DNA from 2 places in the Streptomyces sp. NPDC012825 genome. Region 2 is predicted to be linked to the other one. Evidence: riboswitches for the same ligand, from Rfam matches in the RefSeq annotation. Region 2 holds a riboswitch; the other holds the start of a gene.
The links. Region 2 has a riboswitch for glycine ahead of gcvT (glycine cleavage system aminomethyltransferase GcvT). Riboswitches for the same ligand answer to the same signal wherever they lie in the genome.
Positions count from the first base shown of each region.

Region 1: another riboswitch for glycine. It lies ahead of gcvP (aminomethyl-transferring glycine dehydrogenase); the one in region 2 lies ahead of gcvT (glycine cleavage system aminomethyltransferase GcvT).

Region 1 is NZ_JBIBBZ010000012.1:158,844-164,114, reverse strand. It holds gene ACFY7E_RS23750 (DNA polymerase IV) at 1-995, shown strand, start outside; gene ACFY7E_RS23745 (PRC-barrel domain-containing protein) at 1,178-1,552, opposite strand; glycine riboswitch at 1,665-1,764, shown strand; gene gcvP (aminomethyl-transferring glycine dehydrogenase) at 1,943-4,828, shown strand; gene ACFY7E_RS23735 (DUF5999 family protein) at 4,906-5,112, opposite strand.
Region 2 is NZ_JBIBBZ010000001.1:1,073,225-1,078,495, forward strand. It holds gene ACFY7E_RS05160 (L-serine ammonia-lyase) at 1-201, opposite strand, end outside; gene glyA (serine hydroxymethyltransferase) at 361-1,629, opposite strand; gene gcvH (glycine cleavage system protein GcvH) at 1,662-2,042, opposite strand; gene gcvT (glycine cleavage system aminomethyltransferase GcvT) at 2,120-3,244, opposite strand; glycine riboswitch at 3,413-3,526, opposite strand; gene ACFY7E_RS05180 (AAA family ATPase) at 3,679-4,341, shown strand; gene ACFY7E_RS05185 (enhanced serine sensitivity protein SseB) at 4,466-5,206, shown strand.

The DNA.
Region 1 (5,271 bases), on a different contig from region 2:
ACGGGCTCGCACTCATACCGCCGGGCACCGAACGGGAGCTCCTGGGGCCGAAGTCCGTGCGGATCCTGCCCGGGGTCGGTCCGGCGACCGGGGAGCACCTGCGGCGGGCCGGGATGACGACCGTGTCCGACCTCGCGGAAGCGGGCGAGGACGAGCTCGTACGGCTCCTGGGGCGGGCGCACGGGGCCTCGCTGTACCGGATGGCCCTGGGGCACGACGACCGGCCCGTGGTGGCCGAGCGGGACGCCAAGTCCGTCTCGGTCGAGGACACCTTCGCGGTGGACCTGCACGACCGGGTGCGGATCCGGGCCGAGGTCGAGCGGCTCGCGGAGCGGTGCGTGGGGCGGCTGCGGGCGTCGGGGCACTCGGGGCGGACGATCGTCCTGAAGGTGCGGAGGTTCGACTTCTCGACGCTGACCCGGTCCGAGACGCTGCGGGGGCCCACGGACGCGCTGGGAGTGGTCCGGGAGGCCGCGGGGCGGCTGCTCGACTCGGTGGACACCACGGGGGGTGTGCGGCTGCTCGGGGTGGGGGTGAGCGGGCTCGCGGACTACACGCAGGAGGACTTGTTCGCCCAGTCCGCCCAGGCGGAGCCTGCGGGTGGGCGGAGCGGGGGCGGTACGGGTGCCGGTGCCGCTCCGGTGGTGGCCGAGGCCGTCGTGGCCGAGCCGGCCGGGCCCGCCGAGCGGTACTGGGCGCCCGGGCACGACGTGCGGCACGCGGTGCACGGGGCCGGGTGGGTGCAGGGGAGCGGGCTCGGGCGGGTCACGGTGCGGTTCGAGGAACCGGGGTCGGCACCGGGGCGGGTGCGGACGTTCGCCGTGGACGATCCGGAGCTGGAGGCGGGGGAGGCGTTGCCGCTGGTGCGGGATTCCGTGCCGGGGCGGGATCGGGGGCCGAGGTCGGTGCCGGCGCCTGTGCCGCCGACGGCTGCGGGTCGTGGGGGTGCGCCCGGCCTGCCGGCCGGGCCGGATTCCCACCCGCACCACCCGTGACGGTGGGTGGGCGGAGGTGCGGGTCTTCCCGTGGGGCGTACCGCGTCGTCGGCGGCTGCGGGTCGCGGGGTACCTTCGGCCGGGCCGAGGGCTCGTCCGGCCGTCGCCCGTGGGCCGGGGACCGCTTGCCCGTCGTCCCCGGCGACGGGCGGGTTTCTCGGTGGGCGGGGGCGGCTCCGGGTTCAGGCGCCCTCTTGGCCCGCCAGGCGGCCGAAGTCCTTGTCCGGGGTGTCCGTGGGGGGTGGGGGGAGGGTGAGGCTGTAGTGGCGGTAGAGCTGGAGTTCCTGTTCCGGGGAGAGGTGGCGGCCCACCCCGAAGTCCGGGGCGTCCTTGATGAGGGCGCGTTCGAACGGGACGTGGAGGCCGTCGTCGAGCAGGTCGCTCGGCTCCAGCGGGACGAACGCGTCTCTGCTGAACAGGCCGGTGCGGACCGCGGCCCATTCCGGGACGCCCGTCGCGTCGTCGAGGTACACCTCGTCGACGGTTCCGATCTTGTGTCCGTTCCGGTCGTACGCCTTGCGGCCGATCAGGCTGCGCGGATCGATGTCGGTCTGCACGGTCCCTCCAACTGGTCGCAACTCCTCTACCCCCTACCAAAGGGCACATCCGGGATGTCGGCCACTTGAGCGAAAGGAGCCGCAACCGCGCTGGTAGGCTGGGTGTGGCTGTCGACCCCGTGCGGGAGAGTCCCCCGGAGAAACCTTCCGGAGGACGCCGAAGGAGCAAATCCTCCCCGGAATCTCTCAGGCCCCCGTACCGCACGGACGAGGTCACTCTGGAAAGCAGAGCGGATGTCCGACGGCATGCGCTCTCACCGACGGTGAAAGCCGGCGTGCCGCGAGGCGTGCCGGTGAAGCTCTCAGGTTGAGATGACAGAGGGGGAGGCCGTCCGGGCACCCGCGCCGTGGTGCCCCTCGCAGGTCGTGACGACCAGGAGGCCTCCGTACATGACCGCCAACCGCATTCCGCTCTCCGAGCTCGAGCAGGGCATCCCGTTCGAGCAGCGGCACATCGGGCCCGACGCCGAGGCCCGGGCCAAGATGCTCGCCCAGGTCGGTTACGGCTCGCTCGACGAGCTCACGGCCGCCGCGGTGCCGGACGTGATCAAGAACGCCGAGGCGCTGGGCCTGCCGGCCGCGCGCACCGAGGCCGAGGTGCTCGCCGAGCTGCGCTCGCTCGCCGACCGCAACCAGGTCCTCGCCCCGATGATCGGCCTCGGCTACTACGGCACCTTCACCCCGCCGGTGATCCTCCGGAACGTGATGGAGAACCCCGCCTGGTACACGGCCTACACGCCGTACCAGCCGGAGATCTCCCAGGGCCGCCTGGAGGCCCTGCTGAACTTCCAGACGATGGTCGCCGACCTGACCGGCCTGCCCACCTCCGGCGCCTCCCTGCTCGACGAGGGCACCGCCGCCGCCGAGGCCATGGCGCTGTCCCGCCGCGTCGGCAAGGTCAAGAAGGGCGTCTTCCTCATCGACGCCGACGCCCTGCCGCAGACGATCGCCGTCATCGAGACCCGCGCCGAGCCGACCGGCGTCGAGGTCGTCGTCGCCGACCTGGCCGAGGGCATCCCCGCCGAGGTCGCCGAGCGCGGCGTCTTCGGCGTGCTGATCCAGTACCCCGGTGCCTCCGGTGCCGTACGCGACATCAAGCCGCTGATCGACGCGGCCCACGAGCTCGGTGCGATCGTCACCGTCGCGGCCGACCTGCTCGCCCTCACCCTGCTCACCTCGCCCGGCGAGCTCGGCGCCGACATCGCCGTCGGCACCACGCAGCGGTTCGGCGTCCCGATGGGCTTCGGCGGCCCGCACGCCGGTTACATGGCCGTCCAGGACAAGCACGCCCGCTCCCTGCCCGGCCGGCTCGTGGGCGTGTCCGTCGACGCCGACGGCAACCGCGCGTACCGCCTGGCCCTCCAGACCCGCGAGCAGCACATCCGTCGCGAGAAGGCCACCAGCAACATCTGTACGGCCCAGGTGCTGCTCGCGGTCATGGCCGGCATGTACGCCGTCTACCACGGCCCCGACGGCCTCAAGGGCATCGCGCTCCGCACCCACCGGTACGCCGCGATCCTCGCCGCGGGGCTGCGCGCCGGAGGCGTCGAGCTGACCGGGGACGTCTTCTTCGACACCCTCACCGCCCGCGTCCCCGGCAAGGCCGACAGGATCGCCGCCGCCGCCCGCGAGGCCGGTGTGAACCTGTACCGCGTCGACGCCGACCGCGTGTCGGTCTCCTGCGACGAGACCACCACGCGCGAGCAGCTCGCCGCCGTCTGGGACGCCTTCGGCGTCACCGCCGACGTCGAGGCCCTGGACGCCGCCACCGAGGACGCGCTGCCCGCCGGTCTGCTGCGCTCCGACGCGTACCTGACCCACCCGGTCTTCCACGCGCACCGCTCCGAGACCTCGATGCTGCGCTACCTGCGCCGCCTCGCGGACCGCGACTACGCGCTCGACCGCGGCATGATCCCGCTCGGTTCCTGCACGATGAAGCTGAACGCGACCACCGAGATGGAGCCGGTGACCTGGCCCGAGTTCGGCCAGATGCACCCCTTCGCCCCGGTCGGGCAGGCCGAGGGCTACGTCACGCTCATCACCGAGCTGGAGGAGCGCCTCGCCGAGGTCACCGGCTACGACAAGGTGTCGATCCAGCCCAACGCCGGTTCGCAGGGCGAGCTGGCCGGTCTCCTCGCCGTCCGCGCGTACCACCGGGCCAACGGCGACGAGCAGCGCACCGTCTGCCTCATCCCGTCCTCCGCGCACGGCACCAACGCCGCCTCCGCGGTGATGGCCGGCATGAAGGTCGTCGTCGTCAAGACCGCCGACGACGGCGAGGTCGACGTCGCGGACCTGCGGGCCAAGATCGCCCAGTACCGCGACGAGCTGTCCGTCCTCATGATCACCTACCCGTCCACGCACGGCGTGTTCGAGGAGCACGTCGCGGACATCTGCGCCGAGGTCCACGAGGCCGGTGGCCAGGTGTACGTCGACGGCGCCAACCTCAACGCCCTGGTCGGCCTGGCCAAGCCGGGTCACTTCGGCGGCGACGTCTCGCACCTGAACCTGCACAAGACCTTCTGCATCCCGCACGGCGGCGGCGGCCCCGGCGTCGGCCCGGTCGGCGTCCGCGCCCACCTCGCCCCGTACCTGCCGAACCACCCGCTCCAGCCCACCGCGGGCCCGGAGACCGGCGTCGGCCCCATCTCGGCCGCCCCGTGGGGCTCCGCCGGCATCCTGCCGATCTCCTGGTCGTACGTGCGCCTGATGGGCGGCGAGGGCCTCAAGCGCGCCACCCAGGTCGCGGTGCTCGCGGCGAACTACATCGCCAAGCGCCTGGAGCCGCACTTCCCGGTGCTCTACACCGGCCCGGCCGGTCTGGTCGCCCACGAGTGCATCGTGGACCTGCGCCCGCTGTCCAAGGCGACCGGCGTCACCGTCGACGACATCGCCAAGCGCCTGATCGACTACGGCTTCCACGCGCCGACCATGTCCTTCCCGGTGGCCGGCACGCTGATGATCGAGCCGACCGAGTCCGAGGACCTGACCGAGCTCGACCGCTTCTGCGACACGATGATCGCGATCCGGGCCGAGATCGAGAAGGTCGCCGCGGGCGAGTGGCCGGCGGAGGACAACCCGCTGCGCAACGCCCCGCACACCGCGGCCGCGCTCGGCGGCGAGTGGAACCACCCGTACACGCGGGACGAGGCGGTCTTCCCGGCCGGGGTCTCGGCCGCCGACAAGTACTGGCCGCCGGTGCGCCGCATCGACGGCGCCTTCGGCGACCGGAACCTGGTCTGCTCCTGCCCGCCGCTGGACGAGTACGACCACTGAGGGCGCGGGCCCCGACGACCCGAGGGCCGGTCCGGAGAGTTCTTCTCCGGACCGGCCCTCGGGCTTCGTGCGCCCCGTCAGGCGGCGGTCGTCACCCGGCCCGCCGTGAGCGGCCGGTGCGGGGCGATGATCTGCCCGTCCGGCAGGAGTTCACCGGTGTCCTCGAAGAGCAGGACGCCGTTGCACAGCAGGCTCCAGCCCTGCTCCGGGTGGTGTGCCGTCAGTCGGGCCGCCTCGCGGTCGGCGGAGTCGGCGGTGGGACAGGCGGGCTGGTGCTGGCACATGGGTGGATTCTTTCGCTGGGTCGTGGTGGATGTCCTGCGGCTCTGCGCGCTCATGGCCGCCCCCGTCGGTCGGTTCGGTTCCGGTCCAAGTCTTGCCCCCGGGACGGACTTCCGCAGGGATTTCGCGGCAGCTCGTCCTCTCCTGGGAGGACGCGTCAC
Region 2 (5,271 bases):
GACGGCCTTGGGGGTGCCGTGGCCGTGGCCGGTGGCGCCGAGGGAGCCGTACAGCTCCGCCCGCACCTTCGCGGTGTGGGCCAGCAGGCCCTCGTTCTTCAGGCGGCGGGCGAACATCCGGGCCGCGCGCATGGGGCCCACCGTGTGGGAGCTCGACGGACCGATGCCGATCGAGAACAGGTCGAAGACCGAGATGGCCACGGGATGACTCCTTGTGGGGGGCTGGACGTCGTTGTCTGCCGGGGTGGTGCAGAGAGCGCGTGGGCGGGGGACATGGATCGGGGCACCGCGCCCGTTGTTCCAGTGTGCGCGGTGCCCCGGATGTCCGTACGAACAAAAGCGTACGAAATTACTAAGGTGTCACTTCAGGCCGGGGTACAGCGGGTGCTTGTCCGCGAGGGCGGTCACCCGGGCCTTGAGGGCCTCGGCCTTCTCGGCGTCGAAGCCCGGCTTGAGGGTCTCGGCGATGACGTCCGCGACCTCGCGGAAGTCCTCGGCCCCGAAACCGCGGGTCGCGAGCGCCGGCGTGCCGATGCGCAGGCCGGAGGTGACCATCGGGGGACGCGGGTCGTTCGGGACCGCGTTCCGGTTGACCGTGATGCCGACCTCGTGGAGGCGGTCCTCGGCCTGCTGGCCGTCCAGCTCCGACTCCCGCAGGTCGACCAGGAGCAGGTGCACGTCCGTGCCGCCGGACAGGACCGAGACGCCGTGGGCGGTCACGTCGTCCCGCACCAGGCGCTCGGCGATGATCCGGGCGCCCTCCAGGGTGCGCTCCTGGCGCTCCTTGAACTCCTCCGAGGCCGCGACCTTGAAGGAGACGGCCTTGGCCGCGATCACGTGCTCCAGGGGGCCGCCCTGGAAGCCCGGGAAGACGGAGGAGTTCAGCTTCTTCGCGAACTCCTTCTTCGCCAGGATGATGCCGCCGCGCGGGCCGCCGAGCGTCTTGTGCGTGGTGGAGGTCACCACGTCCGCGTGCTCGACCGGGTTCGGGTGCAGACCGGCGGCGACCAGGCCCGCGAAGTGGGCCATGTCGACCCACAGGCGGGCGCCGACCTCGTCCGCGATCCGGCGGAACTCCGCGAAGTCCAGCTGGCGCGGGTACGCCGACCAGCCCGCGATGATCACCTTCGGGCGGTGCTCCTTGGCGAGGCTCTCGACCTCGGCCATGTCGACCAGACCGGCCCCGTCCACGTGGTACGCGACCACGTTGAACTGCTTGCCGGAGAAGTTCAGGCGCATGCCGTGGGTGAGGTGGCCGCCGTGCGCCAGGTCCAGGCCCAGGATCGTGTCGCCCGGCTGGGCGATCGCGAAGAGGGCGGCCTGGTTCGCGGAGGCGCCGGAGTGCGGCTGGACGTTGGCGTACTCGGCGCCGAACAGGTCCTTGAGCCGGTCGATCGCGATCTGCTCGGCCACGTCGACGTGCTCGCAGCCGCCGTAGTAGCGGCGGCCCGGGTAGCCCTCGGCGTACTTGTTGGTGAGGACGGAGCCCTGGGCCTCCATGACCGCGACCGGAGCGAAGTTCTCCGAGGCGATCATCTCGAGGGTGGACTGCTGACGGCGGAGCTCGGCGTCGACGGCGGCGGCGACGTCGGGGTCCAGCTCGTGGAGGGGAGTGTTCAGAAGCGACATGAATCGATCCCTAAGGGGTTTCGGGCCCGGTCTCAGTTCCCGGCGGAGAACGCGGCGTACTCGTCGGCGGTGAGCAGGTCGTCCGGCTCACCTGCGACGCGCACCTTGAACAGCCAGCCACCCTCGAACGGAGCCGTGTTCACCAGGGACGGGTCGTCCACCACGTCCTGGTTGGAGGCGACGACCTCGCCCGAGACTGGGGAGTAGAGGTCGCTCACGGACTTCGTCGACTCCAGCTCACCGCAGGTCTCGCCCGCGGTGACGGTGTCGCCGACCTCGGGGAGCTGGGCGTAGACGACGTCACCGAGCGCGTTGGCCGCGAACTCCGTGATGCCGACGGTCGCGACGCCTTCCTCGGCGTCCGACAGCCACTCGTGCTCCTTGGTGTACCGCAGCTGCTGGGGGTTGCTCATGACCTGATTCTCCTGGATCGGGGGAGTGCTGATGAACGTCGGTCTTGCGGGGTGAGACGCCTGGTGGGACGAACGCGTCACTTCTGGCGCTTGTAGAACGGCAGCGCCACGACCTCGTACGGCTCGTGCGTGCCCCGTATGTCCACGCCCACACCCGGGGTGCCGGGCTCCGCGTGCGCCGCGTCCACGTACGCCATCGCGATCGGCTTCCCGAGCGTCGGGGACGGGGCGCCGGAGGTGACCTCGCCGACGACCTCGCCGTCCTTGACGACGGAGAACCCGGCGCGCGGGACCCGACGGCCCTCGGCGACCAGGCCGACCAGCCTGCGCGGCGGGGCGGTCTCGGCGCGCTCGGCGGCCTTCTCCAGGGCCTCGCGGCCGACGAAGCGGCCCTCGTTGGTCGTCTTCTCGAACTTCACGACCCGGCCGAGACCGGCGTCGAAGGGGGTCAGGGAGGTGGTCAGCTCGTGGCCGTACAGCGGCATGCCCGCCTCCAGGCGGAGCGTGTCGCGGCAGGACAGGCCGCAGGGGATCAGGCCGACGCCCTCACCCGCCCCGGTCAGCGCCCTCCACACGCCCTCGGCGTGCTCCGGCCTCAGGAAGAGCTCGAAGCCGTCCTCGCCGGTGTAGCCGGTGCGGGCGATCAGCGCGGGCACGCCCGCGACCGTGCCCGGCAGGCCGGCGTAGTACTTCAGGCCGTCCAGGTCGGCGTCGGTGACCGACTTCAGGATGCCGGGGGACTCCGGGCCCTGAACCGCGATCAGGGCGTACGCGTCGCGGTCGTCGCGGACCTCGGCGTCGAAGCCGGCCGCGCGCTCGGTGAGGGCGTCCAGGACGATCTGGGCGTTGGAGGCGTTGGCCACCACCATGTACTCGGTCTCGCCCAGGCGGTAGACGATCAGGTCGTCCAGGATGCCGCCGTCCTCGCGACAGATCATCGTGTACCGGGCGCGGCCGGTGCCCACCGTGGAGATGTTGCCGACCAGGGCGAAGTCGAGCAGCTCGACGGCCTGTGGCCCGGTGACGGTGATCTCGCCCATGTGGGAGAGGTCGAAGAGGCCGGCCCGGGTGCGGACGGCGTTGTGCTCGTCGCGCTCGCTGCCGTACCGCAGGGGCATGTCCCAGCCCGCGAAGTCGGTCATGGTCGCGCCCAGGGAACGATGCAGGGCATCGAGGGCGGTGAGGCGGGGGGCGGTGGTCATGGGGTGGCTCCCGGGTCCCAAGGGCGTTCGGTGACGAAGACATGACGGGCGAGGACGTCCTCCCCATCTGTCATGGAACCTGAGAGGTTCACCGGGGGCATCTCGTCACCGAGAGCCCGGCTTGCACCTTGGGTGGGGACACGACGGTGTCCCGCTTTTCAGATCTGCCTCATCCACGCGGTACGGGGCCTGAGAGATTCAAGGGAGGGTCTTGCTCCTTCGGCGCCCGGACGCACTCCGTGGTGACCCACTTCGTGGCCGGAACTCTCCCGCGCGGATTCGAACGGCCGGTATGCGGTTGTGGCAGGCGACCGTGGGCGCCTGGCGCGCACATCATTGCACGCGGTGTCGGCACGGCAAATCACTTGTGTCCCATTACCGTTTCTTTACACTTCTTGGGAAGGGTCTCCCGAGACCCGTCAGGGGGAGCAGCGATGACGATCCAGCACACCGGCGCCTATGCGACGGGCACCGGCATACCGTCCCCACGGGCCCGCGCCCGGACCCGGGGACGGGGCCGGCTCCTGCGGGACCTGCGCGGGCGCGGCGGCCGGGGCCCCCGCGCCCTCGCCTTCGCGGCCGGGGACCTCGTGGTCGTCTCCGGGCTGCCCGGCAGCGGCAAGTCCACCCTCATGAAGCGGACCGCCGGGGACCGGGGCGTCGACTCCCAGGACGCCCGGGAGCGCTGGGAGGCCCGGATGCCCCGCCGCCTGCCGTACGCCCTCTACCGCCCCCTGGTCCGGATCGCGCACTACGCCGGGCTGCGCCGCGCCCTGCGCTCCGGCGCGAGCGTGGTCGTGCACGACTGCGGCACCCAGTCCTGGGTGCGCGGCTGGCTCGCCCGCGAGGCCCGCCGGCGGGGGAGCGAGCTGCACCTGGTCCTCCTCGACGTCACCCCGGACACCGCCAGGGCCGGGCAGCACGCCCGCGGCCGGGGCGTCTCCGCGTACGCCTTCGCCCGGCACCGCCGCGCGGTCGGGCGGCTGCTGCGGGCCGCCGGGACCGGCCGGCTCCCGCACGGCTGCGCCTCGGCGACCCTGCTCGACCGGGACGCCGCCGACACCCTCCGGACGATCACCTTCGGGGAGGCGGTCTGACCCCTCTCGTCGCGCGTCCGGGGCGCCCGTACCCCTCCCTTCCGGCCACGGCGGCGCCGGGGCGGCGTTAGGGTGCTGCGGGGCGGCCGGGTACGGCAGGCCGGGCGGGAAGGGGAACGGGACCGTGGACGTGACGTGGCCGGGCAACGAGCTCGAAGAGGTGCTTGCCGCCTCGCTCGGCGATCCCGGGGCGGGGGCCCGCCTCCTGGAGGTGCTGGGCCGCAGCCCGGTCTGGGTCCCCCTGCCCAACGGCGGCGGTCCCGACAGCCCCGACCTGGACCTCGCCACCATGGAGATCGAGGGCGCGGCCTACGTCCCCGTCTTCAGCTCCGAGCAGCAGCTCCGCGCCTGCGCCGGCGACCACATGTCCTTCGCCGTCGCCCCCGCCCGCGACTTCGCCCGCGGCCTGCCCCCGCAGCTCGGCATCGCCGTGAACCCCGGCGGCACCGTCGGCGTCCCGCTGCCCCCGCCCGCCGTCGCCGAGCTCTGCCGCGCCGGCCGGACCCCGCTCGACGGCCCCGCGTCCGGCGGCCGCGTCCGGCTCTTCGAGCCCGACTGGCAGGACGACCCCGTCGACTTCCTCGCCGCCGCCTCCGCCGAGTTCGAGGCCACCGGCGTCGTCGCCAGCGCCCGCCGCGCCCTCGCCAGCGTCGAGGGCACCGAACCGGCCCTCTTCATCGGCGTCCGGCTCTCCCACTGGGAGGGCGCCGACCGCACCGCCCCCCTGGACGCCCTCGGCCGGGCCCTCGGCCGCGTCGAGGTCGCCTGGCCGGTCAACCTCATCCTGCTCGACATGGCGCAGGACCCGGTGGGCGACTGGATGGTGGAGCGGGTCCGCCCCTTCTACCAGCGCGCCGCCGTGTGAGCGGCACCCTGTTTAAGCTGAACTGATTTCGACGGAACCGGTTCGACGGACCGGTTCGACGGCCG